Regions from separate parts of the Rhizobium sp. WSM4643 genome, predicted to be linked through region 2. Evidence: predicted binding sites of a transcription regulator. Region 2 holds the regulator's gene; each other region holds the start of a gene.
What was found. The regulator PhoB, encoded in region 2, activates phosphate uptake and scavenging genes when phosphate is short. The targets are predictions, from matches to a motif close to TGTCATNNANCTGTCAT.
Positions count from the first base shown of each region.

Region 1: the regulator PhoB is predicted to act here: its motif matches at 1,387-1,403, upstream of N1937_RS18555 (YdcH family protein).
Region 3: the regulator PhoB is predicted to act here: its motif matches at 1,878-1,894, upstream of N1937_RS17025 (acid phosphatase).

Region 1 is NZ_CP104040.1:3,726,477-3,729,751, reverse strand. Features, by position in the region: gene N1937_RS18570 (5-(carboxyamino)imidazole ribonucleotide synthase) at 1-568, opposite strand, end outside; gene purE (5-(carboxyamino)imidazole ribonucleotide mutase) at 565-1,059, opposite strand; gene N1937_RS18560 (YdcH family protein) at 1,077-1,280, opposite strand; gene N1937_RS18555 (YdcH family protein) at 1,508-1,681, shown strand; gene N1937_RS18550 (ArsR/SmtB family transcription factor) at 1,887-2,147, opposite strand; gene N1937_RS18545 (sulfite exporter TauE/SafE family protein) at 2,242-3,006, opposite strand; gene N1937_RS18540 (thiamine phosphate synthase) at 3,114-3,275, shown strand, end outside.
Region 2 is NZ_CP104040.1:176,380-179,654, forward strand. Features, by position in the region: gene pstB (phosphate ABC transporter ATP-binding protein PstB) at 1-507, shown strand, start outside; gene phoU (phosphate signaling complex protein PhoU) at 552-1,265, shown strand; gene phoB (phosphate regulon transcriptional regulator PhoB) at 1,413-2,096, shown strand; gene N1937_RS00905 (GcrA family cell cycle regulator) at 2,661-3,194, opposite strand.
Region 3 is NZ_CP104040.1:3,389,325-3,392,599, forward strand. Features, by position in the region: gene N1937_RS17025 (acid phosphatase) at 1-1,827, opposite strand, end outside; gene N1937_RS17030 (hybrid sensor histidine kinase/response regulator) at 2,007-3,275, shown strand, end outside.

The DNA.
Region 1 (3,275 bases), 1.3 Mb from region 2:
TGATCGAGACCTCGCGCTCGAACGCGATGAAGCTTTCGAGGATGAGCGGTACGCCGCCGAGTGCGGCATAGGCGCCATCCGGGCTGTCGGCCGCCGAGCGGAAAACCTTCTGGCCCTTGCCGTCATAACCGAGGCGGCGGGTCTTCAGCACGCCCTGGCCGCCGAAATCCTCAAGTGCCGTCTCAAGATCGGCCTGGCTATCGATCGCGTGGAAGCGGGCGGTTGATATGCCGCAGTCATTGAGAAAGAGCTTTTCGACGAGGCGGTCCTGGGCAGCTTCCAGCGCCTTCGGTGGCGGAAAGACGGAGACATTCGCCGAGAGCCTTTCGGCGGCTGCAACGGGCACGTTCTCGAATTCGTAAGTGACGACATCGCAAATATCAGCAAGTTCGGCCAGTGCCGCCGGATCGTCGTAGGCGGCGGTAATCTGCCGGTTGGCGAGCTGGGCGGCCGGGCAGTCCGCCTGCGGCTCGACGATGATCGTGCGAAAATTCAACCGCGCGGCAGCAATGGCCAGCATGCGGCCGAGCTGGCCGCCGCCGATAATGCCGATCGTTCTTGCCGTCATAGGTTGTCCATCGGGTATTCGGCGACGGCAGCACTCTGGCGCTCGCGCCATTCGTCGAGCCGGTCGGCGATTTCTTCGTCGGAAAGGGCAAGTACGGCAGCGGCGAGAAGCGCGGCGTTGACCGCGCCGGCCTTGCCGATGGCAAGCGTGCCCACGGGAATACCGGCCGGCATCTGCACGATGGAAAGAAGACTGTCCTGGCCGGACAGGGCTTTCGACTGGACCGGCACGCCGAAAACCGGCAGCGGTGTCATCGCGGCGGTCATGCCCGGCAGGTGGGCGGCGCCGCCGGCACCGGCGATGATGACCTTGAAGCCCTCCGCGCGTGCGCCCTTGGCGAAATTGACCAGCCGGTCCACTGTGCGGTGCGCCGAAATAATGCGCGCGTCATAGGGAATTTCCAGCGCCTCCAGCGTGTCGGCGGCGTTTTTCATGGTCTCCCAGTCGGACTGGCTGCCCATGATGATGGCGACGGGTGGTCTGTCTGTCATCGTTGCTGCGTTCCCTTTCAGGCGATGATGTCAGGAATGATCTGATCTTCCAGCTTGGAGAGCCTGTCCTTGATGACAAGTTTTTTCTTTTTCATTCGCTGGATCCGCAGTGCATCGCATCCGGTCTGGATCATGGCGTTGATCGCGGCATCGAAATCCTCGTGCTCCTGACGCAGGCGCGCCACTATGAGCCTGATTTCCGCCTGTTCCTGATCGGCCATATGCATTCCCCGTTACCGTCCCTGGACCTTGTCCGATCTGGCGATGATTTCCGCAAGCTCCTATCACCAAATACGGGTAACGGCTAGTTAGTCTTGATCATGAAATTGCCATCCAGTCTTCATCTTTTGGCCTTCGACAAGCCTTCAAAAATATGTCACAGTCCGGCCGTTGACACCTTGATCCCCGACGATGTTGGCCGGGGAGGGTAAGAGGAAGGAAGGGTCATATGACTGTTCAAGCTCATCTTGAGTCACTCCAGAAAAAGCATGTCGCTCTCGAGGAGGAGTTGCACGCGCTCAGAACATCTCCCTCTATTTCCGATACGGAACTTGCCGAATGCAAGCGCCGCAAGCTGCGCATCAAGGACGAGATTCAGCGTCTTAAATCATCCGTCCACTAATCTTCCCAAGGGTCGCCGGGCGATCATCTTGCGCAACAAGGTAAATCCATCCATTCCGCCAAGAATTAGCAAGAACCGGTGATTTGACACCATATTTGCGCCAGTCCGATGCATCCGGCATCGTGGCTGGCGCTTTTGGGTCCGCCACGTCTCGCATCGCATTCCTATGATTCACATCGTATTCCAGATCTTATGGGAACATGCATCAGGCCCAGAACTGATCCAGCCATAAATTGAGCTTGTCGAAGCCGCGGTTGTTGACCGTATAGATGCGTTTGGTGCCTTCCGATGTCACGGAGACGAGATTGCTGTCGAGAAGCGCCTTCAGGTGCTGTGAAACAGCTGGACGGCTGATCGGCAGGCCTTCGGCAAGCTCGTTGACCGTCCGTGGCGCGCGACGCAATTCCTCCAGCAGAAACCGCCGGTTCGGATCGGCAATCGCAGAGAAAGGGTCGGTGTTCGACATGGCGGCAACGCTACGTCAAACCGGCCGCGCCAGCAAGGAAATTGTGCATTGCAGCGAATTGCAGCAATGCGAAGCAGCGGCGCTGACGGGCCTCTTACCAGCCAAGGCCCTCACGCACGATCAGGAAGGCGGCGATCAGCGCCATCGCATACATGAAGGGATAGAAGATCTGTGGCTTCATGCGGCGCACGCACCAGGCGCCGGCAATGGTGGCGAGCGGGGCAAAGGGCAGAAGCGTCGCTGAGGTCGCAAGATTCTGGGTGTCGAGCTGGCCGAGCGCGAAATAGGGGATCAGCTTGATGGCGTTGAGGATCGCGAAGAAGCGCACGCTGGTGCCGGTATATTCGCGTGGCTGCAATTTGAGCGGCAGGGCATAGATCTGGAAGGGCGCACCGCCGGCATGAGCAACGAAGCTGCCGTAACCGGAAAATGTCCCCCAGAGGCTGGCGGCCATCGGTCGCTGGCCGCGCGGCGGGATCACCTTGCCGGCGCCCGGGCCGAAATTGTTCCAGAAATAGCGCAGGCAGAAGAGGATGGTCACCGCGCCGATGACGATGCGCAGCATGTTGCCCGGAACCAGCGCCGAGGTCGCCCAGCCCAGCGCAATGCCGAAGACGGCGCCCGGCAGCATGATCTTCAGCGTCGCCCAGTCGCCATGCTTGCGCCAGATGACGAGCGAGATCATGTCCATGAAGACCAGGATCGGCAGCAGGATCGCCGCCGCCTCGACCGGCGAGACGACAAGGGCGAGGAAGGGCAAGCCGATCAGCGACAAAGCGTCGCCCATGCCGCCCTTTGCGAGGCCTACCAGCAGAACGGCGGGCACGGCGGCGTAGTAGAATGACAAATCCTGCGGCATGCTTTCGACGTCCTCCTCTTGCAAGCCTCGTCTAACGGAACTACTCACACAAAACGAGTGCGGGTCCCTCATTTCGAAGGGGAATTCGCAGGAAACGGAAAGACCTCATGACCGAACCGGAAAACCGCTGCCGCCTTGTGCTCATCGTACCCGATATCGCCGATGCCGATGAACAGGCAAAGGTCGTCGCCGACGCGCTGAAGGGCGGCGATGTCGCTTCGGTGATCGTGCCGCAATATGGGCTTGACGACGGCAGCTTCCAGAAACAT
Region 2 (3,275 bases):
GCCCGCGTCGGCATGGTCTTCCAGAAGCCGAACCCGTTCCCGAAGACGATCTACGAAAACGTCTCCTACGGCCCGCGCATCCATGGCCTTGCCAAGTCGAAGGCCGACCTCGACCAGATCGTCGAGACCAGCCTGCAGCGCGCCGGTCTCTGGAACGAAGTCAAGGACCGCGTGCATGAATCCGGCACCGGCCTGTCCGGCGGTCAGCAGCAGCGCCTCTGCATTGCCCGTGCCGTCGCCGTCAGCCCTGAGGTCATCCTCATGGACGAGCCCTGCTCGGCGCTCGACCCGATCGCCACCGCCAAGGTCGAGGAACTGATCCACGAGCTGCGCGAGAATTACACGATCGTCATCGTCACCCACTCCATGCAGCAGGCCGCGCGTGTCTCGCAGCGCACCGCCATGTTCCACCTTGGCAATCTTGTCGAGGAAAACGACACCGACAAGATGTTCACCAATCCCGACGACCCGCGCACCCAGGACTACATCATGGGTCGTTTCGGCTGATTTTGGCGACACCAAGCCTTCCCGTTATTCGAGGATAAAGCCCCATGGCATCGACACATATTTATTCTGCCTATGATGATGATCTGAAGTTCCTGTCCAGGCGGATTTCCGAAATGGGCGGTCTGGCCGAGCAGATGGTCGCCGAATCCGTCCGGGCGCTCGTCAATGGCGATACCGCGCTGGCGCAGAAGGTCATCTCCGACGACGTGATCCTCGATCACGCCGAACGCGAAATCGGCGACAAGGCGATCGTCACCATTGCCCGCCGTCAGCCGATGGCTGCGGACCTGCGCGAAATCATGGGTTCGATCCGCATCGCCGCCGATCTCGAACGCGTCGGCGACCTCGGCAAGAACACTGCCAAGCGCGTCATCGCCGTCCAAAGCACCGGCGTTCCCCGCAAGCTCGCCCGCGGCCTTGAGCATCTGTCCGAGCTGGCGCTCGTCCAGCTCAAGGAAGTGCTCGACGTCTACACCAATCGTTCCGCCGACAAGGCGAATGCGATCCGCGAACGCGACAACGAGATCGACGCGATGTACACCTCGCTGTTCCGCGAGCTCCTGACCTACATGATGGAAGATCCGCGCAACATCACCAGCTGCACGCATCTTCTCTTCTGCGCCAAGAACATCGAGCGCATCGGCGACCACGCCACCAACATCGCCGAAACGATCTTTTACATGACGACAGGCGCGCAGCCGGAAGGCGACCGTCCGAAGGACGACAGCGCCAACACCGTCGGCGCGGTCACGGAATAACCGCCCGGGCCAGTCGCCCGGACCAGTCAATTGCGTGCGCGCCCGTCCGGGCGCGCAAAGAGGTCGCAGCCAATTTCTGAATTTGCGCAGGATGCATTGCTTAAATCACCCCCGGTTTAAGGATCGTGCGCGAGGAGACCGATACGCATGATCCCGAGAGTTGCAGTTGTTGAAGACGAGGAAGCCCTCAGCGTGCTCCTTCGCTACAATCTCGAAGCGGAAGGCTTCGAGGTCGATACCATCCTTCGTGGCGACGAAGCCGAAATGCGGCTTCAGGAGCGCACGCCAGATCTTCTTATCCTCGATTGGATGCTGCCCGGGGTCTCCGGCATCGAGCTCTGCCGGCGGCTGCGCATGCGGCCGGAAACCGAGCGCCTGCCGATTATCATGCTGACGGCGCGCGGCGAAGAGAGCGAGCGTGTCCGCGGATTGTCGACGGGCGCCGACGACTATGTCGTCAAGCCCTTCTCGACCCCCGAACTCGTTGCCCGCGTCAAGGCGATGCTGCGCCGCGCCCGTCCCGAGGTGCTGTCGACAGTGCTGAAATGCGGTGACATCGAGCTCGACCGCGAGACCCATCGCGTCCATCGCAAGACCCGTGAAGTCCGCCTCGGCCCCACCGAATTCCGCCTGCTGGAATTCCTGATGTCGTCGCCGGGCCGGGTCTTCTCCCGCTCGCAGCTGTTGGATGGCGTCTGGGGCCACGATATCTATGTCGACGAGCGCACCGTCGACGTCCATGTCGGCCGCCTGCGCAAGGCGCTGAATTTCTCCAACATGCAAGACGTCATCCGCACCGTCCGCGGCGCCGGCTATTCGATGGAAGCCTGAGGGCTTTCGTTCTGGTTGCTGACAAGGTCGCTCGTGCTAATGTCCTAGCCTACCGGGGTCGAGCCACTCGTCTCGACCTGTCCTCCGGACCACCCCGTAAACGGGGCGAAGGGACGTGCCCTGCGAAAGGGTTGGTGGGGACGGAGAAGGTTGCGGCATAATCTCTTCTCCCCTCGGGGAGAAGGTGCCGGCAGGCGGATGAGGGGGCCACACGGCACACTCTTTCCGTAATGACCTACCCCATATGCCGACGGCAGCGGCCCGAACGCGGTCGAAGCCCGCATGGGTTTTGAAGAAAGACCGGCTCCCCCGGCCCCCTCATCCGCCCTACGGGCACCTTCTCCCCGAGGGGAGAAGAGGGAATCGAGATGTTGCGGCATGTCCCTTCGCCCCGTTGAGAACAGAAGGAAGGGTCGAGACCCATGACTCGACCCTGGTTGGTGGCGGCAGCCGATGAGGACAAATCGGCGTGCTCAACGAGCTGAACGCCCGACAGCTTCCATCCGTGCATAAGAAAACGGGCCACTCGGCCCGTTTTCTGCATTCTAACGATGGTCAGCCCGCTCAGCTGGCCCGCGCTGCCGCCCGGCGGCGTTCGTTGACCGGCTGGTAGGCAAGCTTCTGGTGATAGCCGCAATAAGGCGAATTGTCGGGGGATTCGCAGCCGCAGAAATGGAAGTCGTCCTTCAGCGGATCGCCGACCGGCCACTTGCAGGTGCGTTCGGTCAGCTCCGTCAGGCCGAGGCGTCGCGAAATCGGCACCACCACATTGCCTCTCGGCACGTATTCCATTTCCTCGATCGTTTCGATCTCGATCTCTTCCTTCAGCATGGTCGCGCCCTGCTGGCGGGTAACGGTGCGGGTGGTGACCCGTGAGGCGTAGTTCGGCGCGCGCGGCGCCGAGGTATTGCGCTTCGGCGTTCGCGCCGCGGTGTTGGTGCCGCCGGCCTTGGCACGGCCGGGAAGGCACAGCCGGTGCACTTTGCCGATGACCGCGTTTCTGCTGACCCCGCCAAGCTGCGCAGCGATCTGGCTGGCGCTCAGTCCTTCGGCCCAAAGTTTCTTGAGTTTCTCGACCCGCTCGTCTGTCCAGTTCATGCCCTGTCTCCACCTTCTGCGTTGGTGATGGCAGAATCCCTCACCGTTGTCCCGGGAGCTCCGAAACAAGAAACGCTTGAT
Region 3 (3,275 bases), 1.6 Mb from region 2:
GAAGGCGCCAGTCACGGCGCTCGCCTTCAGGATCTCGATCTTCGTTCCAGGCGTCGGGACAAACCCGTCGGCAAGCGTCACATCGAGCTCGCCGGCCAGCACCGCCTTGCCATGGACGATCAGCGTACCCTCGCCGTTCGCGCCGAGCCTCGGCTTCAACACGGCCGTGGCAAGCTGCTGATAGTCGCCGCCGACGGTCACGGGCTTGTCTGCCGCCAGAACGAGCGAACCGCGGTCGGCCGTCAGGCCGCCTGTACCGAAGGCCGACGGCGATAGGGCCATCAGCGCGCCCTCTTGCAGCACGGTACCGCCGGCATAGCTGTTGGCGCCCGAGAGCCCGAGAATGCCGCTGCCGTGCTTCACCAGCCTGCCATTGCCGGTGATGTCGTTCCGCCAGGTGTCGATCGAATTGAAACCGCCCTTTGCCGCGTCCATCGTCACGGTCACGTCCTGTTCGAACGCACCGTAACCGTCGGCCGCCGCAAAGAGGTTGAGACGGCCGTAACCTTCCGCATCGTCGAGCAGCGGGTAGCCGGAGGCGATCTCCGTCGACTTCAGCACGGCGCGGCGCTGCTCGCCGCCCAGATAGGGCAGACGCGTTTCGAGAAGCGCTTCGGCGCCCTGCGGCACGTGCGCCGGCTGATCGGTCGCATGGATCGTCGGCAGGCCGTAGCTCAAGCGCTGCAGCACGTAGGCGCGATTGGCGTCATGATCGGCGAAACGGTCTGCGGCCAACGGTGCTGCATGGGCCGCAACCTCGAGTGCACCCGCATCCGCAACGCCTGATTTGGCGACGAGCCATGACTGCGCTTGGGCGTAGGCATCGCTCTTCAGCGCGGCATTGTCGGCCTTGTTCAGATTGTAGACGACCGTAGCCGTGCCAAGCATCCGGCCGCCCATCACGTCGAGAGGAGAATGCATGCCGGCGAGGATGCGGTCTTCGCCCAGTTCGCTGGCGCGCGTGATCATTTCCTGAAAGCGCTGCGGCACGAGATAGGCCATGGCCAGTGCATCCCGCCAGGCTTCCGCCGTATGCCCGCTCGGGAAACCGCCGTCCTCGGCCGGCTTGCCGCCCTTGGCCGGCTCCAGCGTTGGGACGACCGATACGTCCTGGCTCCAGCGGTAGGGGCGGGCATATTTGAAATAGCGTTTGGCCGGCTCCGTCGAGCCGTCACCGCTGGCGGCGTTGATGAAGTCGATAGCAAGTCCCATATCGGGGTTGGCGTCGGTCTTGTTTTCCGCGTCCGGCTTGCTGCCGGCGCCGCGATTGTTGCCCTTGTCATCATATTTGACCGTCGTCGCATCGGCTGCCACCTCGGTGATCGTGGTGGTCTGCTTCGAGCCGGCCTTCCAGGCATCCGTCAGCGGACCGAGGCCATCGACGATGCTGGCATTCTTGCCGCGCCGATCGTCGAGATAGGCGGCGACGGCCTGATCGGCCGTCCGCGCCCGCGTCGCTTTGACAACATAGGCGATGTTGGCGTCATGGACGGCCTGGTTGACGATATGGCCGTCGGTCTTGCTGGACGGAATGCCGTCCCAATCCGTCTTGGCGACCGCCGGGCAATTATCCTTGGCCGGAGCCTCGACACCCGCATCGACGAAAGGCGTGCGCGGGGTCCAGATTTCGAGGAAGCCGGAGAGAAGATGAACGGCGGCGTTGGTGTCCACCGTCGAGAAGCAGGCGTCACCACGTTTGTTGGTGTTTCCGGCCTGCGCATAAGGCGCTTTCGCCGCCGTCGCCTGCTCGGCGCTGGCAAGCGATGGCACGATGGAAAGAAGGCAGACGAGGGCGGTGCTCAGGCGGCAAAGGCTTAAAACAGACATGGTGATACCCGAAATGATTGAACGAACGCCGGGAGAGTTAGAGCTCTCATGTGACAGATCAATTGCAAAAATATTGCCATTCTGTGAACCTGTCGGTGCCCGCCTCTTGCCTTTCCCAACCATCCCGCCAAAACTGCCGGAGAGACGATGAGCCCAACCGGAATGCCGGAAAGGAAGACATGGCAGCGCGCCAACGCATCATTCCGGTGAGACGCGAATACAATCGCTGGGTCGCCAACCAGACGCTGGAAGATTACGCGTTGCGCTTCACCGCAAAGAGCGCTCGCCATTTCTCCTCGCAGCGGATCTCGCAGACGGCGATCGGCGCGATCTCCTTTCTGGCGCTGGAGGCGATCGGCGGCGCGATCACTCTTTCCTACGGCACGACCAACGCCTTTTACGCCATTATCGTCGCCTCGGTCGCCATGCTGGCGATCGGCCTGCCGATCAGCCGCTACGCCATCCGTCACGGCGTCGACATCGATCTTCTGACGCGTGGCGCGGGCTTCGGCTATATCGGCTCGACTATCACCTCGCTGATCTATGCGAGCTTCACCTTCATGCTGTTTGCGATCGAGGCATCGATCATGTCCGGCGCGCTGGAGCTCACCCTCGGCATCCCGCTCTGGATCGGCTACATCATCAGCGCCGTCATGGTAATCCCGCTGGTGACGCACGGCGTGCGGCTGATCAGCAAGTTCCAGTTGATGACCCAGCCCTTTTGGATCGTGCTGAATATCCTTCCCTTCATCTTCATCGCCTTGTTGGACTGGGAAAAATTCGATCTCTGGCGCGCCTTCGCAGGCATCCGCCATGCCTCCGGCCCGCCCGGCACCATCGCCGAATTCGATCTGGTGGAGTTCGGCGCTGCCTCCGCCGTCATCCTGGCGCTGATGTCGCAGATCGGCGAACAGGCCGACTTCCTACGCTTCCTGCCGCCGGACCCGCAGCGCAAGTGGCGCCACCGCCTGGCGATCTTTCTCGCCGGGCCCGGCTGGGTCATCATCGGCGCACCGAAGCTGCTTGCCGGTTCGTTTCTGGTCGTGCTGACCTTCACTTCGGGCGTCCCCCTCGATCGCGCCGCCGACCCGGCGCAGATGTATCTGACCGCCTTCGGCTACATGGTCCCCTGGCATAATGCCGCGCTGCTGCTGATGGCCGCCTTCGTCGTCGTCTCGCAACTGAAGATCAACGTGATGAACGCCTATGCCGGCTCGCTCGCCTGGTCGAACTTCTTCTCGCGGCTGACCCACAGCCATCCCGGCCGCGTCATCTGGCTGGTCTTCAACGTCGCAATCGCCCTGCTTCTGATGGAACTCGGCATCTACCGGCTGCTGGAGGAAACACTCGGCATCTTCTCGATCATCGCCATGGCCTGGCTCTGCACGATCTCCGCCGATCTCTTCATCAACAAGCCGCTGGGCCTTGCTCCCCCGGGTATCGAGTTC